4 regions of the Cohaesibacter gelatinilyticus genome follow, and region 4 is predicted to be linked to each of the others. Evidence: predicted binding sites of a transcription regulator. Region 4 holds the regulator's gene; each other region holds the start of a gene.
What was found. Region 4 encodes LexA, which represses DNA repair genes until DNA is damaged. Its sites were predicted from a motif close to TGTTCNNNNTGTGTTCNG; they were not measured.

Region 1 (8,213 bases), 220 kb from region 4:
TTTTTATCATAACGGGATTGGAACCAAGCTCTATCCATATCAATGGAATCAAAATAGATTATCGGGGCAATTGCGTCGAAAAATGCCAGTGCGTCCTCGCCCGTTGCCGCCAAAATGGACTTTGAAAGCGGCTCGGATGTGAGAGGGCCTGTAGCAACAAGGCAGGAGCCATTGTCAGCACTTGGTAACTCATCGATCTCACCGCGTTCAATCGTAATCAACGGATGGTCATGCAGGGCTTTGGTGACCGTCTCGGAAAATGCTTCCCTTGCCACAGCCAATGCGCCACCTGCTGGAACGGTATTTTTGTCAGCACATGCCATGATCAGGCTATTGGCTTCGCGCATTTCTTGGTGCAATACTCCGACAGCATTGGCTTCAGCATCATCGGAACGGAACGAGTTGGAGCAAACTAACTCGGCGCAGTGATCCGTAATATGAGCATCGGTGCTTTTGATCGGGCGCATTTCATGCAGCACAACCGATACACCATGACTGGCAATCTGCCATGCAGCTTCGGAACCGGCCAGGCCAGCGCCAATGATATGAATAGGAGCGACTTTTTCGTTCACGATGATATCCAGACTGGTTGGAAGAACGCCATTCTCTAGCACTGCAAGCCGATGAAGAAAAGCCCTGATCATACGAGACGAGCATCATAACACTTGGCAATGGTAGCTGGCCAATGCTATGGCCACAGCATAGATGCAATTCAGTTGAAGGTTCGCAGAATCATGCCATCCATCCGTAACCGTCTTTTGATGATGATTCTGCTTGTCCCATTGGCAGGCTGCATGGCGCAAATGAATGAGAATCCAGACCGTTGGGCCGAGACCACCAAGATGCGCCTTCCAAGCAACGGCAATCTGTATATCTGCCATGGTTTTGGTTGCAAATTGAATTATGCCTTCAAACCTAACGATCAGGATCTGGAAAAAGTCACCGAAATTCTGAAGAAGGGCGAAAGCAGTGCTGAGGCAGAGCGACAGTCAATGGGAGAGGCGATCCAATATTTCGAGACGCGGCTTGGGCCGCTGATCGGATCCGATAAGGACAAAGGTGGTTTGGATCTAACCAGCTCAGGGATCCCTGGCCAGATGGATTGTATTGACGAAGCCTCCAACAGCACATCTTATTTGATGTATATGCAGATGCATGGTTTGCTCAAGCACCACAGCGTTTCGTCACCAGTTGCAAGAGGATTCTTCCTTGATGGCAGATATCCTCACGCCACTTCTGTTGTGAAACAAAAAGCTACCAAGTCACACTATGCGATTGATAGCTGGGTCAAAGATAATGGAGTGTTTCCAGTCATCAAGCCGTTGAAAAAGTGGTTTGCAGAAAAACCAGCAGGCTTGAGAGGCGCGTAAAACTTCAGGTAATCTAATCGCCGAATAGATAGCTGATACACAAAAATAGATCCCAGATAAAACGAAAGCCCACCGGGGGAGGAACCGGTAGGCTTCGTTTCTTGTTTCAAAACTGGGAGGAGGTGTTTTGAAACCATCGGGCTTTTGGGAGGAGATAAAGCCCGAATTCCTTATTTGCCAGCAGCGCGGCGGGCAACAAACTCGATATCACCGCGGCCAATGCCTAGATCATTCAGATCGCGGGTGCTCAGGCGGCTGAGTTCGGAGACAGTGTTGCGGTAATTACGCCACTGCCGATAGTTTTTCACGACATTATCAAACATTGCTCATTTCCTTGTGGTTATGCAACGTGGCACAATCTCTTGCGATGCTCTGTGGCCTCGCTTTGTTGAAAATAGATATAATATGATTTGAAAAATTTTGCACCGCACAATATTGCATAGCTGTTTTGCAAGACATGCATTCCTTGAATACATATTATCTCTGGACAAATATGAACAGAATTATACCGCGTTGATTCTCAAAGGTTTAATAGTATTGAAAATCTGAAGATCAGACATTTCAGCCATTTGGAATAATATGCTGTCAATGGGTATGAAAAGCACTTGAAACGAAAATAAATGAATTTCGAGGGAACATGGATGTGAGTTTGGGGCTGTTGGAAAAGGTGCTTGAATAAAATGCAGGCAATGTGAAAATTTATAAAAACAGACAATGATGCTTATCGGTTCAAGTGAAAATCCGAGCTAATACAATAACCAGGATCAGCGGTTGTTCGTGTGTCAAAGCTGACTGATATTGGAACCACCAAATTCAACCAATAATGACTAAGGCTTTGTACCTAACTCAAAGGACAAAGCCCAGATCTCAAGTCAGATATCATCTATTGAGCTAGTTATTCAGCTGCGGCCTTGCGGCGGTCAACCAGTTCTTTCAGGAAGATCCCGGTATAGCTCCTGGAATTCTCAATCAGGTCTTCCGGTGTTCCCTGGCCAACAATGGTACCGCCACCATCTCCACCTTCAGGTCCCAGATCCAAAACCCAGTCAGCGGTCATGATGACCTCCAAATTATGCTCAATCACGACAACAGTATTGCCTTGATTGACCAACTCATGAAGTACTTCCAGCAATTTGGCGACATCGTGGAAATGCAGGCCGGTCGTCGGTTCATCTAAAATGTAGAGTGTGCGACCGGTTGAGCGCTTGGACAGTTCCTTTGACAGCTTTACGCGCTGCGCTTCACCGCCAGACAGTGTCGTGGCTTGTTGACCAACCTTGATATAACCAAGTCCAACTCGCTGCAGAGTGATCATTTTGTCACGAACAGACGGAACAGCTGAAAAGAATTCTGCAGCCTCATCAACAGTCATTTCCAGTACATCGGCAATGGATTTCTCCTTGAATTTGACTTCCAAGGTCTCTCGATTATAGCGGTGGCCCTTGCAGACGTCGCACGTCACATAGACATCAGGCAGGAAGTGCATCTCAATCTTGATAACGCCATCGCCTTGGCAGGCTTCGCAGCGTCCACCCTTCACATTGAACGAGAAACGACCTGGTGCATAGCCGCGAACCTTTGCTTCCGGCAAGCCTGCAAACCATTCACGAATTGGTGTGAAGGCACCGGTATAGGTTGCCGGGTTGGAACGCGGGGTACGGCCAATTGGCGACTGATCGATATCAATGATCTTGTCGATATGCTCCAATCCCTCAATGCGATCATGCGGAGCTGGCATATTCCGCGCCTTATTCAGCTTCATCGCAGCTCCCTTATAGAGGGTATCAATCAGGAAAGTCGATTTGCCGCCCCCTGATACGCCGGTCACACAGGTAAAGGTGCCCAGAGGAATGGACGCTGTAACATTCTTAAGATTGTTACCTCTCGCGTTGACAACGGTAAGTTCACGCCCTTTCTTTGCCTTGCGGCGGTCGTTTTCAATATGAATGCTCTTGGCACCCGACAAATACTGTCCCGTGAGTGAGTTGGGGTCGGATAGAATATCACTCGGGGTTCCTTCGGAGACAACGCGCCCACCATGGATACCGGCACCCGGGCCAACATCAATGACGTGATCAGCAGTCAGAATGGCATCTTCATCATGTTCAACGACAATGACGGTATTTCCCAGATCGCGCAAATGACGAAGTGTATCCAGAAGGCGGGCGTTATCTCGCTGGTGAAGACCAATAGAAGGCTCATCCAGAACATAAAGAACGCCGGTCAGGCCCGAGCCAATTTGTGATGCAAGGCGAATTCTTTGAGACTCGCCGCCAGACAAGGTGCCGGAATTACGAGACAGGGAGAGATATTCAAGTCCTACGTCATTCAGAAAGGCCAGACGCTCGCGAATTTCCTTCAGAATCCGTTCAGCGATCTCCTTTTGTTGAGCGCTGAGCGTATCAATAAGACCGGTGAACCAGACGGTTGCATCCTTGATTGACAGCTTCGAGATATCCGCAATGTGCTTGCCATCCAGCTTCACAGCCAAGGCTTCAGGTTTCAAGCGATTGCCTTCACAAGCCGAGCAGGGATGGGTGGACTGATATTTGCCAATTTCCTCGCGTGCCCAATTGCTCTCTGTCTCTCGCCAGCGACGTTCCAGATTCGGAATGACACCTTCGAAAGGTTTGTTGGCTTTATAGGAGCGAGAACCATCATCATAAACAAACTGGATCTTTTCCTTGCCAGTGCCGTAGAGAATAACTTCTTGCGCTTTGAAGGGGAGTTCTATCCATGGAACGGTCAGCTCAAACTGATAATGCTTGGCTAAAGCCTCTAATGTCTGGCGATAGAACGGGGAGGTTCCTTTTGACCATGGTGCAATGGCTCCGTCCTTCAGACTTAATGACGTATCAGGAATGACGAGGTCAGGGCTGATCTGCAACTCGCTTCCCAAGCCATCACAAGTCGGGCAAGCGCCAAAGGGGTTGTTAAACGAAAAGAGCCGAGGTTCAATTTCGGGTATGGTGAAGCCGGAGACCGGGCAGGCGAATTTCTCCGAGAATATCACTCGTTTGGGTTTACCATCGTCCTCGGTTTGATCAGCGAACTCAGCGACAGCCAGCCCTTCTGCCAATTCCAAGGCCGTTTCCAACGAGTCGGCTAGGCGGCTTTCCATATCCGGGCGCACGACCACACGATCAACCACAACTTCAATGTCATGTTTGAATTTCTTGTCTAGTGCAGGAGCGTCAGCAATTTCGTAGAACTCACCGTCAATCTTGACGCGCAAAAAGCCTTTCTTCATCAGCTCGGCGAGTTCTTTGCGATATTCCCCTTTGCGCCCACGAACAATTGGCGCCAGCAGATAGAGACGGGATTTCTCCGGGAGTTCCATGATACGGTCAACCATCTGGCTGACGGTTTGGCTCTTAATCGGAAGACCTGTCGCTGGCGAATAGGGAATGCCAACACGCGCAAACAGCAGGCGCATATAGTCATAAATCTCGGTGACAGTACCGACAGTTGAACGTGGATTGCGCGACGTGGTCTTTTGTTCAATGGAGATGGCGGGAGAAAGGCCGTCAATCTGATCGACATCTGGCTTTTGCATCATTTCTAGAAACTGACGCGCATAGGCTGAGAGAGACTCGACATAACGCCTCTGGCCTTCCGCATAGATGGTATCAAAAGCGAGCGAGCTTTTACCTGAGCCCGATAAACCGGTCATCACAATCAGTTGGTCCCGCGGGATGTCGAGATTGACATTCTTGAGGTTATGTTCCCGTGCACCACGAATGGAGATTGATTTCTGGGAAGATAATGAAGTGTCAGTCATGGTCGTAAAACATCCTTGGGAAGAGCGGATCTGCTACGTAAAATATGATTGGATTTGTTTCTGGACTCAGTGGGAGATAAGCACACATCTGTCAGGAAACAAGCCGGATTGCTGATTCATGCCGGGATTTTTAGCATTTTCGATTGCATTTGTGCATGATTTGTTCCTTAATTCAAGAGGCGAGTACATTGCGATCTGATAAAGTCGTGGGAAGTGTCAGCGGATGGTGGCATGCTGGATCAAAACTGCTATGATCTCGCTCCAAGATTTGGCGTTAACAAGATGGAACATGGACATGGCCGGAAGCGTAAATAAAGTCATCCTCGTAGGGAATCTGGGGGCTGATCCCGATATTCGCCGTACTCAGGATGGTCGGCCAATTTGTAATCTGTCCATTGCGACTTCCGAAAACTGGAAAGATCGCAATACTGGTGAACGTCGTGAACGTACCGAGTGGCACCGCGTTGTGATCTTCAATGAAGGCCTGTGCCGTGTTGCAGAGAATTATCTGCGCAAAGGCTCGAAGGTTTATGTCGAGGGCCAGTTGCAGACACGTAAATGGCAGGATCAAAGTGGTCAGGATCGCTATTCCACAGAGGTTGTTCTGCAGGGCTTCAATTCCACATTGACCATGCTTGATAATCGTGGTGAAGGTGGTGGAGCTGGTCCGCAGGGCGGTGGCTTTGGTGGCCAGGGCGGCGGTAACGACTTTGGCGGAGGCGGCTTCGGCGGTCCTCAGGGCGGGCAGAGTGGCGGCGGTTTTGGCGGCGGTGGCCAGCAAGGCGGCGGTAGCCAAGGTGGCAGCGGTTTCAGCGATATGGATGACGATATCCCGTTTTGAGCAATTCGCGTTTGAGCGCATAAATACTTCAATCAAAAGCCCGGTATGGTGTGAAATCTGCCGGGTTTTTTCATTTCTTCCAAAAGACTGCAAAGCTGGACGGGTATAGGCGCTGTGTGTTGAGTTCAACTTAGCAATATTTATCAAGTTGCCTTGGGATAGCGTGAAATTGTAAGGAGGTCCTGATTATGAACAAACATATGCAAGACAGCTATCTCAAGCGTATTGAGCGGGTTCTGGCTTATCTGTCAGATCATCTGGATGAAGATCTTGATCTGGATAAACTGGCGGATGTGGCTTGTTTTTCACGGTGTCATTTTCATCGTATCTATCACGGTTTGATGAATGAAACGGTGATGCAGAGTGTGCGTCGCCTGCGTATGCATCGTGCTGCTGGTGATTTGATTCGCACAAGTAGTGAGATTACTGCCATCGCCAAACGAGCCGGTTATGGAAGTGTCGAAGCATTCAGTCGCGCATTCAAGTCGTCTTATGGAGCTGCCCCGGCATCATATCGTTCTATTCGTCAGGACATTCCCGTTGTGTCTATCCCAACAATGGAGTTGAAGAAAATGTTTGACGTAGAAATCAAGTCAATTGATCCGATGAAACTGGCCTGTGTCGATCACCATGGCGATTATATGCAGGTAGGAAAGGCCTTTGAAAAGGCGGGGATCTGGGCGGCGAAAAATGGTCTGCTTAATCAGACTGCCAAATCCATAGGCATCTATTATGACGATCCGGCATCGGTCGAGACTGAAAAACTGCGCTCTGCTGCAGGATTCGTCGTTGATAAGGACTATAGTGATGAGGAATATGGCATTTCTACTCGTAGTGTCGGCGGTGGCCGTCACGCAGTATTGATCCATAAAGGACCCTATGCCGAGCTTGGGAAGGCTTATCAATGGTTCTTTGGAGCATGGCTTTCGGAAAGCGGAGAGGAAACCGCAGAGGCTCCGTGTTTTGAATGCTACCTCAATGATCCAAAAACAACGGTTCCGTCGGATCTGGTGACGGAAATCTACATGCCACTCAAATAAATGAAAAGGCTAAAGGAGGCGCCCCTTTAGCCTTTAATCTGTTCAGAGATTTATTTGCACTGGATCTAGATCTGATCGCCTTGTTCGGTTGCGACCTCGATATGGTCCTTATAACTCTGTGCTTCGATGAAAATACGCTTGATGAGCGGGAAGCGTTCTCGAATTTGACGTTCCAGGTCAGCAATCACGACCTCCAGCTGACCAACAATCATGCTATTCTCAAAATCGAGGCTTAAAGCCAGCAATACGTCATTCGGTCCGCGATGCAAGGTGCGGATCTCGTTGACAATAGTGACAGCTGGATGCGAAGTGACCATCTGAGCGAGTTCTTCTTCAGTCTCGATTGAAGCAGATTCTCCAATCAAAAGACCCTTTGTTTCATACGCCAACAACATGGCTGTGCCAGCCAAAATGATACCAATAATAATGGAGGCTGCACCATCCATCCATGGGATGTTCATATAATATGAAACGGCAATACCGATACCGGCAACGATCAGGCCCAACATGGCGGCTGAATCTTCAAACAGGACGGTAAAGACGGTTGGATCCTTGGAGTCGCTTACAGCTTGCATCCAGCCACGCTTGCCCTTGGTGGAGCGAAATTCTTTTAATGCAACCCACCAAGCCCAACCTTCAAAGACTAACGCTGCCCCTAGAACAACAAAGTTGATGGTCGGATCGGAGACAGGGTGCGGATGCAGAACCTTTTGTATACCTTCATAAATGGAGAGGCCTGCGCCAACAGCAAAAATCAGCAGGGCCACGACAAAGGCCCAGAAATACAGCTCGGCGCCGTAGCCGAATGGGTGTTTCTTGTCTGCGGGACGGCTCGCTCGCTTCAAGCCATACAGAAGCAAGCCCTGATTCCCGGTATCGACAAGCGAGTGAATGCCTTCTGAAAGCATCGCGGAAGAGCCTGTGACGGATGCAGCGAAAAACTTGGTAATCGCAATCAAACCATTCCCCGCCAAGGCGGCATAAATAACCTTCTTCGAGCCAGAGGCCATTCTGCTCTCCTGTCTTAAAGTCGTCGCGCCTATTATCTATGCGATTCTTGGCGACAGGTCTTTGACAATGGCTTTTATTTCATATATTCGATAATACTAATATAAAAATTCAAGCCAGAGACCCTCGCCATGCGCAACGCAAAATCATCCTGGATATCGTCCTCAAGAGCG
Region 2 (8,213 bases), 640 kb from region 4:
CACCATTTTGCAAAAGCAGAAGGATTTTCAGATCGTAGCCGCCCTTCTCCTTCGAACGCATAAACACCCCCCTTATTTTGAGATCGGGCGGAATAGAGCCCTGTCAATGCAACGCGGCTGTTGCCTGGCAAGTCGGCTTCCAGCGTTTCGATTTGCCATGCACCCTGTTCTCCTTTATTCGAGAGCCGCGCCTCAAACAGAAAATTGCGAACGATACCGCCACCCAGAATAACTCCGGGCACGTCAAAGCTTACCTGACCATTCATTTGTGGCTTAGGCAAAGCCTGAAGCAAACGCCCGAACGCAGACAGAGCCTGTTGCAAGTCCACTGGTGCATTTGGTCCCTGCCCCAAGGCCCGATCCAAATCCAATTGTCGTGATGCCAGTTTCACATCGAAGGAGGGATCACCACCCCAATCGACATTTGCATTGCCATTAACTCGATAAGCCTGTTCCTTCGGTCCATGCTCCAGTTCCAGCTTTGTCAGAGACAATCCACGTGCAGAAAGATCAGCATCCGCGCTGAAAGACCAAGGCACATTGGCAAGACGGTTCGTTCCCCCCCCGTCATTGGTCGCAAAACCATCCTCAATCAGATTCTTGACATTAACCTTGGCACGATAGTGCAGACCTTCCCCATCATCAAAGCTGACCAAACCATCCATTGCCACAGTCAAAGGCTCATTGGCCGGGGTCAACAGACTCTTGACCCGAACTCCTTGAGAATTAGGCGAACCGGTTGACACCATCAAAGAATAAGGCTGACCATCATGAAGAAATGAGCTTTCGAACTTATACGGCCCAAACAGATCACGAGCTGCAAGATTGCCGTTGAAATCATCAAGCTGAAAGACACGCCCGGTCTGTCTATCGGCCAAAGACAATTGTCCATTTTTGATGATAACATCATTAAGACTGATATGTGTCGGCACCAAATGAGCTTGCAGATCAGGTTGGCGCTTCCACCTCAATTGACCCTTTTCATCAAGATCCAGACGCAAACGCGGTGAGGTCAAGGTCATATCGACCACCTCGACCTCCCCCTTGATCAAGGGCAGAAGTTCAATGCGTACATCAAATTGATCAATAACCAGTAGCGGCTTATCCCGGTCGGCCCCCACATGCACAGTACCAAACTGTAGATGTGGCAAGGGCAGAATTTGCATATCCGCTGTGCCAAGAACACGAACCGGTTGCCCCAAAACCCGACTGGCTTCACGTTCAAAGGCTGAACGATAGGACGTCCAGTCAACAAAAAGCGGTCCCACCAACGCAATGATCAGGGCCAGCAGAATTGTGCCGCCAATACCAATATAGAGCGTATTCAGGGCCTTACCCTCCGAACTGAAAACCACAACAAAGGCGGTCTATGGACTACTGGGTTGTGGCCTTAAGCTACTCTGTCACGGGCAAAGCGGCAAATCCCAAACCGTCCTCAATCAGTTTTGGGAAGGATTTTCCCCGGATTCATAATATTTTGGGGGTCAATTGCCTGTTTGATGGCCGCCATGACACCAAGACCCGCACCATATTCATAACTCATATATTTCATCTTGCCCTGACCAACACCATGTTCGCCGGTACAGGTTCCGCCCATTTCAATGGCGCGCAAGGCCAGACGTTCAAGGAAGATTTCCGCATTTTCATGCTCTTCCGGCTTCTCGGGATCCAGCAACAACAGCACGTGAAAATTACCATCACCCACATGCCCCACGATAGGAGCAATGAAACCAAATTCATCAAGATCAGCCTGGGTTGCCATGACACATTCCGCAAGGCGTGAGATTGGCACACAAACATCCGTAGATAATCCCTTGGCTCCCGGGCGCAAAGCATGTGCTGCCCAATAGGCATCATGGCGTGCAGTCCAAAGAGCCGTGCGTTCCTCTGCTTTCGTTGTCCATTGGAAATCTTCACCACCACAATCCGCAACAATTTCAGAGAACAGCTGAGACTGCTCCGATACTCCATTCTCTGAACCGTGAAATTCGACAAATAGAGTTGGCCGTTCCTTCAAGTTCAGATTGGAATAATCGTTGCAAGCCTTGACCTGGAGAGGATCAAGCAGCTCGATACGGGCAATGGGAATACCACATTGAATGGTCAGAATCACGGCATTGCAAGCACTTTCCAGATCAGGAAAATTGCAAATGCCCCCTGCTATAGCTTGCGGAATACCGGACAATTTCAACGTTACGTCACAGATGATACCGAGAGTTCCTTCTGATCCCACGATCAAACGTGTCAGATCATATCCAGCGGAGCTTTTCTTGGCGCGGCTGGCAGTGCGGACAATGGCACCATCAGGCATCACAACAGTCATCGCCAGAACATTGTCCTTCATGGTGCCATAGCGAACTGCATTGGTGCCAGAAGCACGAGTTGCCGCCATACCACCAATGGACGCATCAGCTCCAGGATCAATTGGAAAGAACAAGCCGGTATCACGCAAATAATCATTAAGCTGCTTTCGTGTCACACCTGCCCCGACACGGCAGCTCAAATCTTCAGCATACACGTCCAGAATTTCATTCATCTGGGAAACATCTATGGAGATGCCACCATATGGAGCATTCAGATGTCCTTCCAGCGACGAACCTGTACCAAACGGAATGACAGGAACATTGCATTCAGCACAAAGTTTGACGATATCGGAGACCTCTTCTGCAGAATGAGCAAACACCACGCCATCCGGCACCTGATTCTCTAACCATGTGGTCGTATGACCGTGTTGTTCGCGCAAAGCTTCCCCTTTCGTGAAACGGTTGGAATATTTACTTTCCAGTTCCGCACAAACAACATCGATAGCCTTCTGGTCCTTTACACGCGCAAAGATTGGCTCAACCATGGGGGTTATCTCCTGCTTTTCTTCTCGTTTGTGTCTTATCTAGCAAAGGAAACCACGCGAAAATAGCGTAGTAATGCTCTATGGGACAGGACAAAGCGCATCCTGCTGCCTTAGCTATCAACTCGGACAAAGCTGTTTCTGCTCACAAAAGCTTGTAGATCTTACCACGCAGAGCGCTTTTGAATTGGCGAATCTGGCTTTATAGTTGAATTTCAAGCAATCTTGTTTCGTAAGACATGCTACTCTGGCACAAGAGCCAATTATCGAGCATCACAAACAACAGGCCAGAAGAAAAACATGCGCTGGTTAAATCCCGTCTCCCTTGCCAAAAACTGGATCGAACCCAATTGGCGCAGCTATCTGGCAACTCAACAACCACAATTATGGCTATTGGCCATTCTGATTGGCCTGCTTGTCTCCTGCGCAGCGATCATATTTCGATTGGGGATCGGCGCTGTGCAATGGACGTGGCTCGGCACCATAAGTGAAAGCATCGCCACCGCTGCCGATAACCAACCTTATTGGCTTATCCTGCTTGCTCCTACATTGGGTGGGCTCTTTGTCGGTCTGTTTCTCGAATATGTCCATCCGATCAAACGCGCTGAAGGTGTTGCCGATGTCATCGAGGCGCGTGCTCACGGTGGTTCCGGTCTGCGTTTCTGGCAAGGATTGGATAGCGCCGCCGTGACCATCGTCTCACTGGGCGCTGGTGCCAGTGCTGGTCGTGAAGGTCCAATGGTGCATCTGGGTGCCAGTCTTGCAAAAATCGTCTGCGAACTGTTCAGTCTGCCCTCAACTGCCCGCAAAACCTTGCTGGCCTGTGGCGTCGCCAGTGCAGTATCAGCCAGTTTTAATGCTCCCATCGCCGGCGTCCTGTTCGCCCATGAGGTCATTCTCGGCCATTATGCCATGACTGCCTTTGTGCCTATCGTTCTGGCGTCAGCCATGGGCACCTTGCTGTCCCGCCTTTATTTTGGCGATATAGCAGCCTTTGACATCCCGGCCTATCAGATCACATCCTATTGGGAACTCCCGGCGTTTGCTTTGCTCGGTATCACCTGTGCCGTCGTTGCTGTGTTGTTTCAATTTTCTCTGATGGGCACGGACTGGGTCGCCCGGCATGTAAAAATACCGCTGTTCCTGCGCCCAGTCATTGGTGGCTTTGTCATTGGCTGTATCGCTCTGGTGTTCCCGGAAGTTCTGGGGGTTGGCTATGAAGCAACCGACATGGCCCTGCACCAAAAGCTGCCCCTCGCCATGCTTTTCGCGCTGATCATTGCCAAGACAGCGGCAACAGCCATCACGCTCGCCTCGCGTTTCGGCGGGGGAATTTTCTCGCCTTCGCTCTATGTCGGCGCCATGACTGGCGGTGTCTTTGGCATCATCGCTGCGCAAGTCTTCCCGGAAATGGCATCAAGCCAGGGCCTCTATTCCATTCTTGGAATGGGAGCCGTGGCCGCTGCGGTTCTCGGCGCCCCTGTCTCCACCACAATGATCGTCTTTGAGCTCACCGGTGGATATGCGCTCTCCATCGCACTACTTATCACAGTCTCCATTGCCACAGGCCTGACATTGGCACTGCATGGGCGCTCCTATTTTCATTGGCAGCTGGAAATGCGCGGTGTCTTCTTACAGGAAGGTGATCACAAGTTCCTTGTTACCCATATCAAAGTGGCGCAATTCTATCATCCTTTGACAGAGGATGCTTTGGAAGAAGACCATCTACTTCCGGAAGATTCAGACACATTACGGTTGATGGATAATCTGGAAACAGCTTTGAAGGCCTTTGACGCCTGTGGTGGCGAACCAATCCCCGTCGCAGATCCTGATGATCCAACCAAAATACTTGGTTGGGCAAAGCAAGTTGATGCCCTTCGCTATTTCAACGACCTGTTGATCGACACCCATGCGCAAGAACACCGCTAAGACTGGAATGCCCACCAATGGCATTTGACTTCTATCGCCCCCTTTAAAAAAGGCTTAGAAAGTCCTGACAAAGCCATTATGTTGCTATAATGTTCTAGATCCAGATTCGAAATCTGGTTTATAAGGGCTTATGCCCTTCAATGCCATGCATAAACCGATCCAGTAGGACCCACTCACTCCATGTCTGACTTGTTTGCTTCACCACCGACACCCCCTACTCCGTCAGACGGTGAGCCTGATCATCAAAGCATTCGAGCACAATTGCAAAAGATGCGGCCCGTACCCTATATGGATGGCCTGAACCCGGAACAACGGGATGCGGTAGAAAGCATCGATGGGCCACTTCTGGTGCTGGCTGGCGCAGGTACAGGCAAGACCCGTGTTCTTACCACCCGCATCGGTCATATTCTGGCAACCCGCAGCGCCATGCCTTGGCAGATCCTCGCAGTGACCTTCACCAACAAGGCCGCCCGCGAAATGAAGGACCGCATCGGCAATCTCATCGGCGGCAATGTCGAGGGCATGCAATGGCTGGGCACCTTCCACTCGATTGGCGTGAAGATCCTGCGTCGACATGCGGAGTTGGTGGATCTGAAATCCAATTTCACCATCCTTGATACTGACGACCAACTTCGCCTGATGAAGCAGCTTATCCAAGCCCAAGGCCTGGACGAAAAGCGCTGGCCTGCGCGCCAACTGAACACTCTGATTGATGGCTGGAAGAACCGCGGCCTGACGCCACAACAAGTCCCACAAGACGAAGGCTATTATTTTGCCCAAGGCCATGGCGTCAAACTCTATACGGAATATCAGGCCCGCCTGAAAGTTCTCAATGCCTGTGATTTTGGAGATCTGCTTCTGGAATGCTTGCGGCTCTTCCGCGAAAACCCGGACATATTGGCCGATTATCACAAGCGCTTTCGCTATATTCTGGTGGACGAGTATCAAGACACCAATATCGCGCAATATCTCTGGCTGCGCCTGCTGGCCCAAGGCGGCAATAATATCTGCTGCGTTGGTGACGACGACCAATCCATCTATGGTTGGCGTGGCGCAGAAGTCGATAACATTCTGCGGTTCGAGGAAGATTTTCCCGGCGCCAAGGTCATTCGACTTGAACGCAATTATCGCTCCACGGTCCATATTCTTGCCGCAGCCTCTCATTTGATCACTTATAATGAAGGCCGTCTCGGTAAAACGCTTCATCCCCAAATCGAAGATGACGACGCGGAGAAGGTAACAGTCACATCAGCTTGGGACAGCGAGGAAGAAGCCCGCACCATCGGTGAGCAAATCGAAGATCTCCAGCGTGCCAAACATGATCTGAACGAAATTGCCATTCTCGTCCGTGCGTCATTCCAGATGCGCGAGTTCGAAGATCGCTTCATCACCATGGGGCTGAACTATCGCGTCATTGGCGGCCCGCGCTTCTATGAACGCGCCGAGATCCGTGATGCCCTCGCCTATTTCCGTTGCGTGGTACAACCTGCCGATGATCTGGCCTTTGAGCGTATCGTCAACACCCCGCGCCGCGGCCTGGGTGATGCAACACTCAAACAAGTTCACGATCACGCCCGAAGCCATGGTTTGCCTCTTACCGAAGCTGCAACTGATCTGGTTCAGACAGAAGAACTCAAACCGCGTCCGCGCAATTCGCTGAAGGGCGTGCTCGGCCAGTTTACCCATTGGCGCACCATGCTCGCTTCCATGAAGCATACCGAACTGGCTGAAATGATTTTGGATGAGTCCGGTTATACCGAGATGTGGCAGAAGGACAAAAGCGCTGATGCCCCTGGCCGCCTCGACAACTTGAAGGAACTCATCCGCTCCATGGAAGAGTTCGACAGCCTTCCAAGCTTCCTGGAACATATTGCGCTGGTCATGGATCGTGATTCTGCCCAAAGTAATGAAGCAGTCTCCATCATGACATTGCACTCAGCCAAGGGATTGGAATTTGACACCGTTTTCCTGCCAGGTTGGGAAGAAGGTCTTTTCCCTCATCAACGTGCTTTGGATGAATCCGGCACACGCGGTTTGGAAGAAGAACGCCGTCTTGCTTATGTGGGCATCACCCGTGCCAAGAAACGTGCCAAGATTTATGTGGCTTCCAATCGCCGCATTCATGGTCTTTGGCAGAGTTCCGTCCCATCGCGTTTTCTGGACGAACTGCCTCCCGCTCATGTGGACGTTGTGGAGAGCCAATCCACTTATGGCGGCTATGGCAATTCCGGTGTCGGTGGCTCCATCTATGGCAAAAGCCGCTTTGATAGCTCCGATCCGTTCGAGAACAATTACGATACTCCGGGCTGGAAACGCGCTCAAAACAACAAGGCCAAGAAAACCGGCAAGCCCAAGCAACGCTATGGAGGCGGACCTGCTTCCAGTGGCAAGGTGATTGATGGCGAACTGATCGCCAAAGGCACCTCAGATACACCATCTCTCTATTCAGTAGGTGAGCGTGTTTTCCATCAGAAATTCGGCTACGGGAATGTCAAATCCATCGAAGGTAACAAGTTGACAGTCGAGTTTTCTACCGGCACTAAGCGGGTGATTGACAGCTTTGTGGAACGTCATTGATTGGCGGAAACGCCAGCGGAACATCTTGTGATCTTGCCTTTACCTCCAAGAGCCGCTATCGAAGCACAAAATTGGCATCGAGTTGCCATAGCGTTATACGTCAAGCGAAAGACTGACACATGTCCCACTATCTCTATGCCGAAGGCCCTGCCGATCAGGTCCAGAATGCCGCCCGGCATCTTGAAGTCCTGTTCGAAGAAGACGGCTTTGCCATTTCCAATTTCGAGATTGATGAAGACGCCAAAGTCTGGGCCTTGTCCCTCTATCCAGCTGAGGAAATTGCCGACGAAGCCCTTTCCCGAGCACTGGACAATCTGAAGACTCAGGACATCTCGCTACCATTGGAAAAGGTAACTCTGCCAGACGAAGATTGGGTAAGCAAAAGCCTGGAAGGCCTGGTGCCAGTTGAAGCAGGCCGTTTTGTTATTCATGGCTCCCATGATGTTGGCATGAACACCAAAGGCCGCATTCCTGTACAGATCAATGCTGGTCAAGCATTCGGCACTGGCCACCATGGCACCACAGCAGGCTGCCTGAAGGTCTTGAGTGAAGAGCTGAAGCAAATTCAACCTGAACGCATTCTGGATCTCGGCACAGGCTCAGCTGTCCTTGCCATTGCGCTTGCAAAATTGCTCAAGCAGACCATTGTGGCAACCGACATTGACCCGATTTCCGTTGAAACCAGCCGCGACAACGTCCGAATCAATGAGGTGCATCCATATGTGAAACTTGCTTGTGCTTCCGGCTTCAGCCATCCCATTTTCAAGGAAGAAGGCCCGTTCGATCTGATCGTTGCCAATATTCTGGCCGGACCACTTTGTGACATGGCCAAGGATGTAGCCGCCAACACCATGCTGGGTGG
Region 3 (8,213 bases), 490 kb from region 4:
TTTGGTTTCACAATCTTTCGGAGTCTGGTTATGACAGTTGCATCGTGATGAACGACAGAGTTCATCTTCGGGAGGAAAAATATGACTTTAAAGAAAACACTTTTGGCAGGAATGGCCTGTCTTGTTGTAACTGCAGGCGGTGCTTCTGCTGCTGATTTCACCTTCAAATATGGCAATGCCCAGCCGGAAAGCGCTATCCGCTCCCAGTCCATGAAGTTCTTTGAAGAAGAGCTGGAAAAGCGTTCAGGTGGTCGCATTGAAGTTGAGAATTTCTTCTCTGGTGTTCTGGGGAACGAGCGTGAAATGATGGATCAGGTTACCACCGGTCTGTTGCAGGGAACGCGCGGCGGTATGTTTGCCGAAGCCAATCCGAAATATTCTATCTTCCTGTTGCCATTTCTTGTCGAGAACTGGGATCAGATGGAATGCCTGGTTGGAAGTGATTTTACCAAGAAAGTGCAGGCCGATGCCGCCAATCAGGGCTATCACATTCCGGCAACCGGCATTTCCCAGGGATTCCGCGCTCACACCAATAATGTGCGCCCTCTGACCAAAGTGGCGGATTTGAAGGGCTTGAAAATGCGCGTGCCGCAACAGGAAGTCTATATCGAGACCTCCAAGGCGCTGGGGGCCAGCCCTCAGGCCATGCCATTCTCCGAAGCTTATCAGGCCTTCAAGACCGGTGTGATTGATGGCCAGGATAATCCACCTGCCAATATCTGGGACTTCAAGATCCAGGAAGTGCAGAAATTCATGACCATCACGAACTATTCCACCGGTCCAGATCCGCTGATCGTGAATGAGGAATGGTATAAAGGCCTGCCGGATGATCTGAAAAAGATCTTTGATGACGTTGCTGTCGAGGCAATGGCCAAGTCTGACGAGCTGTATCGCAAGGCAGAAGGCGATCTGATCAAGGAACTCGGCAAGTCTATGGAAATCAACTATGTCGAGGGTGATGCTCTGGCTGAGTTCCAAGCTGCGGTGAAGCCGGTCTATGACACCTTCGTTGCCAAAGGTGCCTTCAGCATGGCCGACGTGGAAGCTGCAAAAACTGCTGCTCGTTCATGCAAATAATAAGCAAAGAGTGAGATGAGAGAAGAGATGGGCGCTTCATATCTCTTCTTTCTCTTGCTTCTGAAGGGTCCGGCAGGTCTTCAAGTAGAGGTCTTGCCGGATTTTTGTCCCTGGATGCTATGTTGCGTGACGGGCAGGCTTAAAACAGACAAGGCAATTGGCAATGATTGGACTTTTAAAGAAGATTGATAATGGATTGGCGACAGTATTGGAATGGATGCTTGTTGCGCTTTTCGCAGTCTTTTTCTCGCTGGTCTGCATTTTGGTTGTTCTGCGTTATGGCTTTGGTGACACCATTTATGGTGGCAATGAATTTGTGACCATCGCTTTTCTTTTTACCAGTGCAATTGGGGCTGCCGTTGGTATCACCCGCCGTGAACATATTGCCATCATGGTGTTCGTCGATATGCTGACTGAAGGACCAAAGCGCATCGCTTTTTGCATGCAGCTTGCCCTCGTCGCGCTGATCAATGGAGCCATGGTCTATTACTCTCTCAATTGGATAAAACTGACTGGCAAAACGCCTTGGCAGCCGTTCGATTGGCCTCAGGGTTTTGTGCAGGGGGCGGTTCCTTTGGGATGTGGCCTGGCCGTGCTTTTTTGCGTGATCAAGATCGTTCTGACCCTCGCAAAAGAAGAGAGTGTGGAGTTGCTTTGGGTGCCGGAAGATTGACGGTTCCATCAGTGACTGCGTTCGCTTGATAACAGCAATATCTAGGCTTTCCAGCCTCATCACATCAAAATCAATCAATTCGGCTTTGCCAGCGAAGTCGCAACAAGATCAATAATCTGCCGGAGGGTCTTCCCGCATGCTTTTGCTTCTTCTCAGCCTGTTTGTTTTGCTGATCATCGGCGTGCCCATAGCCTATGCTCTCGGATTGTCGGCTCTTAGCTACTTTCTGATCGAGCAACCGGCCCTAATCGGAATTTTGCCGCAACGCCTGTTTGCTGGGATCAATAATTACGCGCTTATCTCCCTGCCGCTTTTCATCCTGATGGGTTTCGTGATGAATACCGGCGGTATCACCACGCGTCTGCTAAATCTATCTCTCTTTTTTGTCGGGCGCTTCAAAGGTGGTTTGGGGCTCGTGAATGTCGTGGCGTCAATGATTTTCGGTGGCATTTCCGGCTCATCAGCTTCTGATACTGCGTCCATCGGTTCGGTTTTGATCCCGGAGATGAAAAAGCGCGGCTATCCAGCCAGTTTTGCGGCTGGTATCACTGTTGCGTCTTCGACCATGGGGATGGTCATTCCACCCTCAGTTCCCATGGTTATCTATGCCATTGTGGCTCAAGAATCCGTTGGTCAGCTCTTTCTTGGCGGCCTGATCCCCGGGGTGATGATCGGCTTCTTCCAACTTTTCATCGTCTATTACATCTCCAAGAAGAATAACTATCCCACCCAACCAATCGCGTTCACATTTGAGAATGCCATGGCTCAGGTGAAAGGGGCGGGGCTTGTGGTGATCATGCCGATCCTGATTGTCGGCTCTGTTGTCTTCGGGATTGCAACACCTACAGAATCTGCAGGACTCGGTGTTCTTTATGGTCTTATTCTGGGGCTGTTCCTGACGGGTGTCAGTACTCTGAAAACCCTGCCGCATTCCATGAAAGTGGCCATTTTGACATCGGCCAAGATCATGATGATCATTGCATTTTCTCAGCTTTATATCTGGGTGTTGGCTCTGGAGCGCGTGCCGGACATGTTGGCCGCTTATGTAGTCAGTCTTGATCTTGGCCCGACTGCGCTGATGCTAGTGATCGCGGTGATCATTCTGATTGCTGGTACCTTCATTGATGTGAGCCCGGCTATCTTGTTGCTGACCCCGGTTCTGCTTCCAGCGGCTACAGCAGTTGGAGTGTCCGGCGTGCATTTTGGCGTGGTGTTGGTGAGTGGTCTTGCTGTTGGTGCTTGTACTCCACCGGTTGGTAATTGTCTGAATGTCTGTGCTGCCATTGCGCGGATGGGAATTGGTTCCATCTTTGTGGGGGCAGCTCCCTTCCTGCTCGCCAATGTCATGGTGATGTTTCTGCTTTGTCTGTTCCCGGAGTTGGTGCTCTGGGTGCCAAGCTTGTTTTTCTAAAGCTTCGCCCTGATCGGGAGAGGCTTTCAGAACAAGGGCAGTGAGGTGTCTTCCGGACCCGCCCGACGCTCATTGAGCGTTTGAAATCCTCACACAGCCGGTAGTGCAGGTGTTGTTCTCGACGAGCGTCAGGGCAGGGCTACGCATACCAGTCATCAACTCGCCGGTGCGGCCGGAAGATTTAGGAAAGTACCATGAAGCGTACAGGTGTAATTGGATTGGGGGATATGGGCAGTGGTCTGGCCAAGAACCTGATCAAGAACGGGTTCGAGACGACAGGACTGGATCTGTCCGCGGATCGTATGGCGGCTTTTGTCGAGATGGGCGGCAAGGCAGCATCTTCTATCAAGGAAGTCGCGCAGAATGCTGATGCTGTCTATGTGATGGTGATGAATGGTGATCAGGCCAAGGCCGTTATTCTGGGGGAAGATGGTTTGGCTGCCAATATGCCGGAAGGTGGCGTTGTTATCCTGACCGCCACGATCAAACCATCAGAAGCCCGTGACATTGCAGAAGGTATGGCCGGGTCTGGTATCGGCTTGATCGATAGCCCTGTATCTGGTGGTTTTCCAGGCGCACAAGGTGGCACCCTGACCATGATGGCTGCAGGAACAGATGCACAGCTTGATGACTATAAAGGCGTCATGGAAGCTGTTTCCAAGACCATTCACCGGGTGGGTGCCAATGCAGGAGACGGCCAAACGGTCAAATCCTGTTTGCAGTCTCTGATCGGTTCCATTTTCTCGGCCACCTTTGAAGCAGCTGCCTTGGCGGCCAAAGCTGGTGTGTCCGGTGAGGTTCTCTTCAAGGTGTTCTCTACTTCCGGCGCAGGATGTGGTGTTTCCAACACCGCATTGGAAAACATCATTGATCGTCAATTTGAGGGCACCGGGTCCCATATTGCGACCATGCATAAGGATCTGACCATCTGTCTGGATATGGCCCGAGATCTGGGCGTACCGATGCATACTGCATCGACAGCCATGCAGATTTTCCATGCCGGCAAAACCAAATATCCAAATGGCGACAACTGGGTTTGCACCCGGGTGATTGAAGAAATCATCGGTGCAGAATTGCATCGCTAATCGGCTGAGACAAGAAGGAACAAGATCAATGAAACTTGGTGTAATTTGTGACGGTATCAGCCGTGATCTGAAACATACTGTTGATGTGATGGATGAGTTCGGCCTGGAATATGCCGAACTGCAGTTTGTCGGCGATACCGAAGTTGGGGACCATTCGGCAGAAGAGATCAAGGAAATCGACACTTTGCTGCGTGACCGTGGCAAGCCTGTTTCCTGTCTCTCCCGCCATATCTTTGCGGGAATGACCGGTGCGAACAAGCCGGGCGATGAGTTGCATGTCAAACATATGGATGCCTTGAAGCGCGTGATCGATATGGCCCACGTGGTAGGCAGTCCGTTGGTGCGCATCATGACCCCGAAAAAGGAGCAGATTCTCTGGGGCAATAATGGTGCCGAGAAGTGGAATGTTGCCAAAGGGGCATGGGACGCCATGTTGCCTTTGATTGCACCGGCCATCGATGTGGCCAAGGATGCTGGCGTCAAGCTGGTGGTTGAGACCGGCAACGGAACCATGGTCAATTCCAACTATACCGGTCGCAAGCTGATTGATGATCTGGGTGCCAAGGGTACGCTGCAGGTTCTATGGGATCCGGCCAATAATTGCTGGTGTCATGAGACTGCTTTTCCGGATGGTTATGAAGAGGTCAAAGATGGCTATCTTGGCCATATTCACATCAAGGACGTGCTGGTAGATACGCCGCGTGCGACTTTGACCGTGAAGAAAATGGGTGAGGGTCAATTGGCTGATCAGTTCAAGCCAATGGCCGATGCCTTACGTGCTGACAATTATGACGGTGTGATTTCGTTTGAGAGTGTCTATCATCCCGGTAACAACAATTTCGAAGACGGTTTCCGTCAATGTATCGGGTTGTTCAAGGACATTTACGGTTGATCCGATGTTCTGGCTTGCTCTGACTGCTTCATACAATCATCAGGGCGGGCCAGTGCCCCCAAGGAGCCTCGGTTGTGAGGATCCTGCCACTCGGCACTCCACTGCCGAGTGGCGAACTGTCGGGCGAGAATTGTGCTACAGTCTCTGGCCAGAGGAAGGCATGTTTTGAACACCTCACCTCGAATCGGTTGTTTCGGATGCGAGTTTGCCTGTTGTAGAGTCTACTAGTTTTCCCGTGAGAACATACTGAAAACAAAAGCTAAAATATTATATTTATCCATTATTTACAATTTTGTTTGAAAATGAGAACAAAATGAGTACATTAATCATGGTTGCGCTGATGAAGTGGCTGTGAAAAATGGGGCTCAAAATGGTTCAGAATAGTCTCCGACTTGTTGAAGGAAGCAGCATGGATAAAACAAAGGCACTGGAAGCCGCCCTGTCACAGATTGATCGGGCGTTTGGCAAGGGTTCCGTCATGAAACTTGGCCAGCGGGATGTGGTCGAGATTGATGCTATTCCTACCGGGTCTCTGGGACTGGATATTGCGCTTGGAATTGGTGGTTTGCCAAAAGGGCGCATCATCGAGGTTTATGGACCGGAGAGTTCCGGTAAAACGACACTTGCTTTGCATTGTGTGGCTGAGAGCCAGAAGCGCGGTGGCATTTGCGCCTTTGTGGATGCCGAGCATGCGTTGGACCCGATTTATGCCCGTAAACTTGGCGTTGATATTGATAATTTGTTGATCTCACAGCCGGATGCTGGTGAGCAGGCGCTTGAGATTGCGGATACCCTTGTCCGGTCTGGTGCTGTTGATGTGCTGGTGGTCGATTCTGTTGCCGCTCTTACGCCTCGTGCCGAGCTGGAAGGTGAGATGGGGGATTCTCTGCCTGGTTTGCAAGCGCGTCTCATGAGCCAGGCCATGCGGAAGCTGGCGGGTTCCATCTCCAGAACCAATTGCATGGTGATCTTCATCAACCAGATCCGTATGAAAATTGGTGTGATGTTCGGTAGCCCTGAAACCACGACCGGTGGTAACGCACTGAAATTCTATGCGTCCGTCCGTCTTGATATTCGCCGTACCGGTGCCATCAAGGATCGCGATGAAGTGGTAGGTAACCAGACCCGCGTGAAAGTGGTCAAGAACAAGGTTGCTGCACCATTCAAGCAGGTTGAATTTGACATCATGTATGGTGAGGGTATCTCCAAGCTGGGTGAATTGCTTGACCTTGGAGTGAAAGCCAATATCGTCGATAAATCTGGTGCCTGGTTCTCCTACGATAGCCAGCGCTTGGGGCAGGGGCGTGAAAATTCCAAGAATTTCCTGCGTGAAAATCCTGAGATTGCAGACCGGATTGAGATGGCCATTCGCCAAAATGCCGGATTGAACGGTGATGATCTGATTGAGAATACGGGACCGGAGGAAGATGACGAATAAATCGTTTTCCTATCAAGCTTGAAGTGATTTGAAAGGGCTGCATTGGTAGCCCTTTTCTTTTGGGTATTTTTCTTTGACTTCGTTTTCTGTGCGCGCGTGGCTTTATTTCGGGGGATGGAGTGATGGCATGTGAATTTTCCATGTTTGTCCACTATCGGCCGTGAAAATCACCTCCTAAATCCATTTTGATGGGGGGAGAGCGCGGAATTCTTGGGCTGGGATCTGCAAATTTATGGACAGCACCCAAAACGCCCGTTAAAACCGCCAAGACGAGGGGCTCTTGTGCTGAAAAGTCTTGGATTTTTTATACATCACATTGCCCACTAGAAATGGTGCAACTCTTTTCACTGATCTTGATGCTACTGCTGGTCAGAGCATTGGATAGTGGAAGAGGACATACCTGCAACCGATAACAGATTACATGGTGAATTCATGAGTGGTGTAAACGAGATCCGATCCACGTTCCTGAATTATTTTGGCAATAACAATCATCAGATTGTTGATTCAGGTCCACTGGTTCCGCGCAACGACCCAACATTGATGTTCACCAACGCGGGTATGGTTCAGTTCAAGAATGTATTCACCGGGTTGGAACCACGCGACTATAGCCGTGCTGTGACTTCGCAAAAATGCGTTCGAGCTGGTGGCAAGCATAACGATCTGGATAATGTCGGTTATACCGCACGACACCATACATTCTTTGAAATGCTCGGTAACTTCTCTTTTGGTGATTATTTCAAGGAAGATGCGATTGAGCTGTCCTGGAACCTGATCACCAAAGAATTTGGCCTGCCACAAGACAAGCTTCTGGTTACTGTCTATCATGAGGATGATGAGGCATTTGATCTTTGGAAGAAAATTGCAGGTTTGTCCGACGACAAGATCATTCGCATTCCGACCAGTGACAATTTCTGGTCCATGGGCGAGACTGGTCCTTGTGGCCCTTGTTCCGAGATTTTCTATGATCATGGCGATCACATCTGGGGAGGCCCTCCAGGTTCTCCAGAAGAAGATGGTGATCGCTTCATCGAGATCTGGAATCTGGTTTTCATGCAATATGAACAGCTCTCCAAGGATGAGCGCATCGATCTGCCAAAACCATCCATCGACACAGGTATGGGCTTGGAGCGTATTGCTGCCGTTCTGCAGGGCACTCATGACAACTATCAAACAGACTTGTTCCGTGCGCTTATCCAGAATAGCGTTGATCTTACTGGTCGCGAAGAAGAAGGCGATGCTGCTGCTTCCCATCGTGTGATTGCCGATCATCTTCGTTCGACCAGCTTCCTGATTGCTGATGGTGTGTTGCCATCTTCCGAGGGCCGTGGCTATGTGCTGCGTCGTATCATGCGCCGTGCCATGCGCCATGCCCGCCTGTTGGGGGCGCAGGATCCGGTGATCTATAAAATGGTTCCAACACTCGTGCGTGAAATGGGGCAAGCGTTCCCTGAACTGGGCCGAGCAGAAGCTTTGATCACTGAGACCTTGAAACTGGAAGAAGCACGTTTCGGTAAAACCCTGAGCCGTGGCTTGCAGTTACTGGATGATGCGACTGATGGTATGGGAGATGGTGATAGCCTGGATGGTGAGACCGCATTCAAACTCTATGACACCTACGGTTTCCCGCTGGATCTGAC
Region 4 (8,213 bases):
CCGCCCAGCAAGCGAGCGAGCCGTCACGCCATGATCAAATTGCTCTTGATCTGCTCCGCTCATATCCAGACGATGGATCATGCCGGTATCCAGATCGGAGACAAAGATCTGACGACTGACCGGATCATAAGCCACTTGCCCAAGGCCAGGGCCGGAATTTTTCACCCCATCCAGTTCAATATTGGCAAAGACCTCAATCTGGCCTGTGGTGCCATCAACACGATAAATGGTGCCAGGACCGCTCTCAGGATTGGAACCAAAGAGTGCATCCATGAAACGAGCGCCCTCCTGGCCAGAGAATAGACGATCTTCAACGCCATCACCATTCTCATCCCCTCCAACGATTGGAAGGCCATAAGCAGATGCCGCAGCAATAAAGAGGCTTGGATCTTTTGCATCATCCATGGCCAGACCAAATACCTGCCCAACATCCTTGGCCAGAATTTGATCATAAGGGCGACGTTTGATCTCCTGCGCAACCATCGCCGCCTCCATATTATCCAGACCCAAAAGCGTGACTGACGCACCATTTGGATCAATGAATCGCATTTCCGGCGACGCATTCACCTCTGGTGTCTCACCAGGAGCAACAAGTGGTAATCTTATATAAGAACCGGAAAAGCCCGATGTGGCTGCGCTAGCGCCTTTGAACAAACGCGCTTGAGGCCGAATGCTCGGTTCCAAAAGCGACGCGCCGCCAGCGGCAAAAATCTCATACCCCTCCCCATCTGTCTGCTGTTCCGCACCAGTCGCACCCGGGCTGGAAGGAGACGAGAGCTTGGGCAAGCGCCATTTCACCTCTTCCGAATGTGCAACAGGCGTCGCTAATACAGACAGACAAAATATCAGGGGCAGCGGAGCATGGCGCAAATGATGTTTCAAACCATTTCGAATATCCATGACTAAAATCTCCCAAAATATTTCAACATCTCTAGGACGGGCTATCCCCGCTTTTGGTTCTTATAAAATTTCAAATACCGAAGTTCGGCAATCTGATCAAAACAAGCGCAAGTAGGCAATTATGAAACAATTGCCACATACGAAGAGCGATAGGCTCTGCTTCGAAATAAATGATTGTAAAAAGAATAACCGAGTTCGCAGACTAATCGAAGATCAAATTTCTCCATTAGACCAATTTCGTCCTTTCAGGCGTTCAAAAACACCATTCACATATTCCGCAGTCTCAAGATTAGAGGCCCAAACACCGGACATATTAATCAGTCAGACACACGAACGAGTTCCCTTGATTGATAGATAAACAAGCAGTTTGCAGTAATAAGGCCAGTATGTGGAATTGTCTTCGATCTGTAGGTATAAAGGGTCAACTCCCCGGCTTCGGCCAGCTCTTTTCCGACCTCTGATTTAACACTATTCTCCACGCAACCGACCAAGTGGCCATACGGAAACTCTCATGGAAACAATAAGCAGCTATCTCCCCCTCCTTGCCTTCATGCTGGCAATAGGAGCCTTTGCCGGTGTTATTGCGGGCCTTTTGGGCGTAGGCGGAGGTATCGTGCTGGTTCCAGCCTTCTTCTATCTTTTCTCATCACTGGGATATGGTGGTGATCAAGTCATGCAGCTTTGCCTTGGTACATCGCTCGCCACAATCGTTGTGACATCCATCCGTTCGCTCCATTCCCATCACAAAAAAGGAGCGGTGGATTGGGATATCCTGAAGATCTGGTCCATCTTCATCTCAGTAGGTGCGATCATCGGTGGCTTCACCGCCTCTGAACTTCGTTCAGACGTGTTGCAAGCTATTTTCGGCGGACTTGGTATCCTGGTCGGCCTCTATCTCGGCTTTGGTCGTCAGAGTTGGCAAATTGCCGAGCAGATGCCGACTGGCATCTTGCGCAGCATTCTCGCATCGATATTGGGTTTCCTGTCGGTGCTCATGGGCATTGGCGGAGGTAGCTTGGGAGTTCCACTCATGAGCTTGCATAATGTTGCCATTCACCGTGCTGTGGCAACCGCAGCGGGCTTCGGCCTTGCTATCTCAGTGCCCTCGCTTCCTGGTTTTATGATGGTCGATATCGCGCAGACGGTTCGACCTCCTTTCACGATCGGTGCCATCAACCTGCCAGCCTTTTTCATCATCATCGCCATGACGCTGATCACCACTCCATATGGAGCAAAGTTGGCTCATGCGTTGGATCCCAAACCGCTCAAACGGGTCTTTGCGGTTTTCCTGATAATCGTTGCCATGAACATGCTCCGCAAAGCCGTCGGCTTTTAAAAATACGATGGGTTTAAGCGATAATGGGCAGCTCCTCTTTTGGCCGCAAGGCGAAAGAACTTGCGGAACACAGCAAGAACAGCTATATTTTGTTCGTGATTTGTGCCAAGTGAGTCTCTAAGGGAATACAGCTCAGTGATTGTTTGTTGGAAACGAATATTCACGACCTAAATATTCTCGAAGTTTCGACGCACCTTGGCCAGTGTGTGATGTCTTGGGTTTTGACCAGTGAATGATGTTTCATCAATGAAAACTCGTGATATATGGTGCAATATTATTGGGAGAGGAAAATGCTGACTCGAAAGCAACATGAATTGCTCATGTTCATTCATGAACGGATAAAGGAATCCGGCGTTCCTCCATCATTTGATGAGATGAAAGATGCGCTGGATCTACGTTCGAAATCCGGTATTCATCGATTGATCACCGCGCTGGAAGAACGTGGCTTTATTCGCCGTCTACCAAATCGTGCCCGTGCTTTGGAAGTTTTGAAGCTCCCAGAGGCCAATTCTCCCAGCCTTGCCAAAACCACAAAGGGTTTCTCACCCAGCGTTGTTGAAGGAGGGCTTGGAAAGCTGCGTACTCCGGCACCAGAATCCAGTGCTCCCTCCAATGATGAAAATACATCAGGTGTTGCCGTTCCTGTCATGGGTCGTATCGCTGCCGGGGTTCCGATTTCGGCCATCCAAAACCAGTCTCATACAATTTCTGTCCCGGTTGAAATGCTTCGTGGTGGCGAACATTTTGCACTGGAAGTGCGCGGAGATTCCATGATTGAAGCTGGTATTCTGGATGGTGATACGGTTGTCATCAAAAAATCCGATGATGCTTCCTCAGGAGAGATCGTCGTCGCACTCGTAGATGAAGAAGAAGCAACCTTGAAACGGATTCGGAAGAAGGGAGCCTCCATTGCTCTGGAAGCCGCCAACCCTGCCTATGAGACACGTATTTTTGGTCCAGATCGGGTACGCGTACAAGGTAAACTGGTTGGCTTGATGCGTCAGTATTAAGGTCTATAGATCTTTTGAGGATTTGCCTCTCAATCCTGCGTGGTTTGTTTCCTCCCAATACAGATCACGCAGTTTTAGGTATGATTGACATCAAAAAACTCGAAACATTTTGTTCAGCTATCTGACAGAAGCCATTCCTTATGTAGCGACACCTAATCATTCTCAGATATTGTTGTTTTCTGCCAAGGTCGACCAGCATAAGGCTGAGAAGACTTTATTTTCAACTTAGAAACAGTTCCGGAAGGCAAATGCCAGACTTGTTTCAGATCGGGATCTGGCCAAACCAGCCAGTTTGCCGACAAATTTCCAGCTCGATGGACGACTGGCTGGTCGTTCTTGACCATATTCGGAGCGCTTGAGTAACTGACAAGCTTCTCCTTCCGCTCCAACTCTCCTGAATACCTTGCTGCGCGGTCACTTGCATCACTTCGAGGCAGCCAGAGAAAATGGCTGCCGTGTTGCTTGAGGCGATATTTGTCAACAACCAAAAGCGGTCGGCTACAGCTTTCCGGCACCTGCAGAGCTGAGATCACGATATCTGAAACAGCACATTCTTCGGCAAATGCCCGCATGGTCTTTATCAGTGAAACGCTCCAAACTTCTCTTTTCGGCTCGGCAGCCCATTGCAGCCCATTAGAAGAAACATTGAGACGGCATGCATCTCCATCGCATCGCACCTCTCCTGATGCGTCGCCGATCGCCGGTGAATTCTGATTGCGAGTAGCGATGGATGGCAAGGCCCGAGTGTCTCCATCTGCCTTCAATAAAGCTTGTGCCAGAAAACGGTCCTCCTTGATACCAGCAAAAACCCAATGCCCCTTGCCATCACGTACTGCTATTGATCTTCCATTTTCAGCAATCCAGATATCAGGTTGCATTTGTAATTGATTGAATACCAACAGCCCTGCCCCAGCAATAAGCGACGCCCCAACTGCCAATCGGTTGGGATGAATTGCGATAGACGTCAATATTACGGCACTTGCCAATGCCAATCCCGCTGGCCCAGCTACCAACAATGCAATCTGCGGAGATATATCAACAACCCATTGGGCAACATATATGATTTGCTCCAGTCCCCATTCCATCACAGCCAATGACCATTGCTGTAATCCAACTGGAATCAACAGTGCGGAAATCAAAGCAGAAGGCATCACAATCAAGCTTAAAATCGGCATCGCCATTAGGTTGGCTATCAATCCCATAGGTGCCATTTGATGGAAAAAAGCAATTGAAAACGGTGTGGTGGCTAAACCCGCCAATAATGCAGTGATGCAAAGCCCCGCAAACCAACGCACAATCTGCATGACACCACGATGGATCACGCTGCCTTGGCGTTCTATCTGGCGATTGAAATCATCCCGAACATTTCCTGCAAACCTTCCACCCCAAGCTCTCCATTTCGTCATTCCTTCCAAAGACCGATAGCCTGCTATAAGTGCTACAGTAGCACCAAATGACATTTGCAGGCCTGGCTCGACAATTGAAAACGGTTGAAACAGAACAAGAATAATCAAGGCTAGAGCCACATTATGCATCGTCAGTGCTGGGCGCCCAGCCAAAATAGCACCTAGAAAAATGACCATCATCACATAGGCTCGAATGGTTGCCACGCCATGTCCCGACAGAACCAAATAACAAGTTGCAGCCAGCAGAGCAGCCCAAGCAGCCAATTTCTTAATATCGTAACGCAAAACCAACGGTTCAATAAAGCTACCAGCCAAACGAACCCCACCAAAGATCGTCAGGGTCACAAGAGCCATATGCAGTCCGGATATTGCAAGAATATGAGCAAGCCCAGAGAGGCGTAGAGCATCTTTGGTCTCAACGGTCAGGTAATCACGTTTCCCGACAACCAATGCAGATGCAAGACCAGCAGGCCCTACCTCCATATGGGCAAACAAATAGCTCGCCATATTGGACCGCACTTGCTCAATCCTCATCCATACATCCAGCCACAGTGAGATGTTGGTGGCCCCAGCTCCATCAGCAAGCAGTTTCACCCTTCGACCCAAATAACCTTGTCCGCCAATCTGTCTTGCCCAAAGGTAACGTCCATAATCAAAACTACCCGGAAAAGCTTGTCTTTGTAGGGGGATAAGTCTTGCCCATGCTTCAATTCGATCACCTGCTTGAAACTTCGGTTCTTTCGCACGACGGATCAACAACAACTTTCTGGGAGTATTTGAAATTGCCAGACCTTCAATATTCTCTATGGCTATTGTCCATCTCTCATCTGCGGAACGATATTCGATCTGCTCAAGTCTTCCGATAAACGTGGTAGACATAGAAGAGGTCAGAATGGGCGTGCCTCCAAATTGCCCATGCAAACAGGCAGCACTTAGTCCAAACAAGAAAGAGGCAAAAAGTACCGGAACAGTAAAGCTCTTTCCTCTTTTTGCAGCACGAAAGGCAATACCACCAAACATCAAACACATTAGCAAAAGTAGCCACCAAACAGGTTCATCCGGCAAATAAATGTAGGTTGCCGCTCCCAGCGCCAATAAGAATGCGGACCACAACAACATGGCATTGTTGAAATCACAATCCCGACGCCATTGATCTTGAACCTGAAACCAGAAGCGCTCAGACCAAAAACGAAAGCGCCGCCCTTTATCAGGGGGCAAAAAGCCGGAATAAGCATTATCAGAAAATTCGGAGACCTTACCATCCCGATGCATCCCGCCACCCAGCTCTGAGGCTGGTGCAGCGAAATCTTCCCCTTTTACACCTTTTTCCGTTGCTCTATGGCGCATGAGGTCTTTCACCTGCCTAGGAAGCTGTGCTAGATGCTTAGCAAATCATGGCAATGGCTCCACCAAATGGTGGTTAACATGGCCAATACCCATCCTATCCCACAACGACAGGTAACTGATAGCATTATGTGCGCACAGGTTGTAACACGCTTTGCCCCTTCCCCGACTGGATTTCTTCATATCGGTGGGGCTCGTACCGCTCTGTTCAACTGGCTTTATGCAAAAGCCAACAGCGGCAAGATGGTTTTGCGCATTGAAGATACCGACCGTGAACGGTCAACCGACGCAGCTATCGACGCTATTCTGGCTGGTATGGAATGGATGGGACTGGACTATGATGGCGAAGCCGTCTCCCAATATTCTCGCGTAGAACGCCACCGCGAAATCGTTGAACAGTTGCTGGCTGAGGGCAAGGCCTATCGTTGTTACTGCACTCCGGAAGAACTAGCCGAAATGCGCGAAACAGCTCGCGCTAACAAACTGCCCCCTCGCTATGATGGTCGTTGGCGAGATCGTGATCCTTCCGAGGCACCAGCAGGCGCCAAAGCCGCCATTCGCATCAAGGCACCATTGGAAGGTAAAACCACCATCAACGATCAGGTTCAGGGCACGGTCGTGATACCAAATAAGGATCTTGATGATATGATCATCATGCGATCTGATGGCAACCCAACCTACAACCTTGCAGTAGTTGTCGATGATCATGATATGGGTATCACTCATATCGTACGTGGTGATGACCACTTGACTAACGCAGCTCGCCAGACATTGGTGTATCAGGCAATGGACTGGGATGTTCCAACTATGGCGCATATTCCGCTGATCCATGGCCCAGATGGTGCGAAGCTCTCCAAACGCCATGGTGCTCTTGGCGTCGAAGCCTATCGTGATATGGGGTATTTGCCAGAAGCCATGCGCAACTATCTGGTTCGTCTTGGTTGGAGCCACGGGGATGATGAATTCTTCTCCACTCAGCAAATGATCGAATGGTTCGATCTGTCCGGCATCGGCAAGGCCGCCGCACGCTTTGACTTCAAGAAGCTGGAAAACCTGAATGGCCAGCATATGCGTAACACAGACGATTCCCAGCTTTATGACGCTCTAATCGACGTGCTTCCACATCTGGAAGACGGCAAGGATATGCTGAACCAACTGGATGATGGCAAAAAGAAGCAAATCATGCTTGCTATGTCAGGTGTTAAAGAACGAGCCAAAACTCTCCTTGATTTAAAAGCAGGTCTAGCATTCGTTTTCGATCAACGTCCACTCAATCTGGAAGAAAAGGCCGCAAAATTGCTAACCGACGATGCACGCGCCTTATTACGTGACATCATTCCAGTTTTCGAAGGTCTGACTGAATGGTCGCTCGACAGCACAGATGCCGCAGTTCGTGCATTTGCAGAAGAAAAAGAGCTTAAGCTCGGCAAGGTTGCCCAGCCATTGCGTGCGGCACTTACCGGACGCTCAACCTCTCCAGGTATTTTTGATGTTCTTATCGTTCTTGGCAAAGAGGAAAGCATTGCGCGTCTCAAAGATCAGTGCGTTTAGTTCCTCCAATCAATTAAAAAATCCAAGACCCGGTACCAGCCGGGTCTTTTTGCAGCTGCACAAAATGCGTCTTCTGAGATATGCGCACTCCATCCATTCGCATCACGAATGAATGATCCAGGTTTAAACCTGCAGTCAAAGAACCGTTTTCATTTCCATCAGCAGCCTTGGCTCGATCAAGCGTTTCTCACCTTCTCCTTTCTCAGCAATGACTCTTGCACCTTTCGCAATAATCCTTACGGTTTTTCCCTCAGCTCTTCTCAAAACCAAACAGAATCAATTTCCCCTGCGTCAGCGTGCCACGCACTGAGGAGTTCAGATTTGGATAAAAAACATTCATACTTTTGTAGGGGTGAAAATTAATTTTCGCTTCAAAAACATAGCCTTCTTTTCATGCTTTAGGATGGAAGAGGTTGCAGTGCAGCGAAAAATCAGATACCCAATGCGCAGTCCGAATTACTGCGTTGAAGGAACCGGTTGACCATACCGGTTTTTCAAGCTGGATCCGACCTGAGATCCAATCAAGCAGTCTTATGTTTCATGATATGGGAGTTGGCCGAATGAGCGATCAGAATGCAACCTTGACACTCGGAGACCGGAAGTGGGATTTCCCCGTCAAAAACGGAACCATCGGTCCCGATGTTATCGACATCGCGCCACTCTATA

Region 1: a site for LexA is predicted at 5,302-5,319, ahead of uvrA (excinuclease ABC subunit UvrA). Genes of this name have one in related genera too.
Region 2: a site for LexA is predicted at 4,854-4,871, ahead of CRO57_RS09510 (ATP-dependent helicase). Genes of this name have one in related genera too.
Region 3: a site for LexA is predicted at 5,443-5,460, ahead of recA (recombinase RecA). Genes of this name have one in related genera too.

What each region holds. Positions count from the first base shown of each region.
Region 1 covers NZ_OBEL01000001.1:1,225,372-1,233,584, forward strand. Annotated here, with positions in the region: gene trmFO (methylenetetrahydrofolate--tRNA-(uracil(54)-C(5))-methyltransferase (FADH(2)-oxidizing) TrmFO) at 1-578, opposite strand, end outside; gene CRO57_RS05470 (hypothetical protein) at 735-1,370, shown strand; gene CRO57_RS05475 (DUF1127 domain-containing protein) at 1,541-1,693, opposite strand; gene uvrA (excinuclease ABC subunit UvrA) at 2,266-5,151, opposite strand; gene CRO57_RS05485 (single-stranded DNA-binding protein) at 5,447-5,992, shown strand; gene CRO57_RS05490 (AraC family transcriptional regulator) at 6,181-7,032, shown strand; gene CRO57_RS05495 (cation diffusion facilitator family transporter) at 7,098-8,042, opposite strand.
Region 2 covers NZ_OBEL01000001.1:2,084,615-2,092,827, forward strand. Annotated here, with positions in the region: gene CRO57_RS09495 (AsmA family protein) at 1-1,355, opposite strand, end outside; gene CRO57_RS09500 (FAD-binding oxidoreductase) at 1,436-2,848, opposite strand; gene CRO57_RS09505 (chloride channel protein) at 3,146-4,774, shown strand; gene CRO57_RS09510 (ATP-dependent helicase) at 4,955-7,351, shown strand; gene CRO57_RS09515 (50S ribosomal protein L11 methyltransferase) at 7,471-8,213, shown strand, end outside.
Region 3 covers NZ_OBEL01000001.1:1,943,229-1,951,441, reverse strand. Annotated here, with positions in the region: gene CRO57_RS08860 (TRAP transporter substrate-binding protein) at 82-1,077, shown strand; gene CRO57_RS08855 (TRAP transporter small permease) at 1,241-1,750, shown strand; gene CRO57_RS08850 (TRAP transporter large permease) at 1,887-3,161, shown strand; gene CRO57_RS08845 (NAD(P)-dependent oxidoreductase) at 3,356-4,246, shown strand; gene CRO57_RS08840 (sugar phosphate isomerase/epimerase family protein) at 4,275-5,138, shown strand; gene recA (recombinase RecA) at 5,509-6,576, shown strand; gene alaS (alanine--tRNA ligase) at 7,009-8,213, shown strand, end outside.
Region 4 covers NZ_OBEL01000001.1:1,449,052-1,457,264, forward strand. Annotated here, with positions in the region: gene CRO57_RS06475 (NHL repeat-containing protein) at 1-900, opposite strand, end outside; gene CRO57_RS06480 (sulfite exporter TauE/SafE family protein) at 1,412-2,236, shown strand; gene lexA (transcriptional repressor LexA) at 2,527-3,246, shown strand; gene CRO57_RS06490 (ComEC/Rec2 family competence protein) at 3,399-5,747, opposite strand; gene gltX (glutamate--tRNA ligase) at 6,126-7,547, shown strand; gene gltA (citrate synthase) at 8,108-8,213, shown strand, end outside.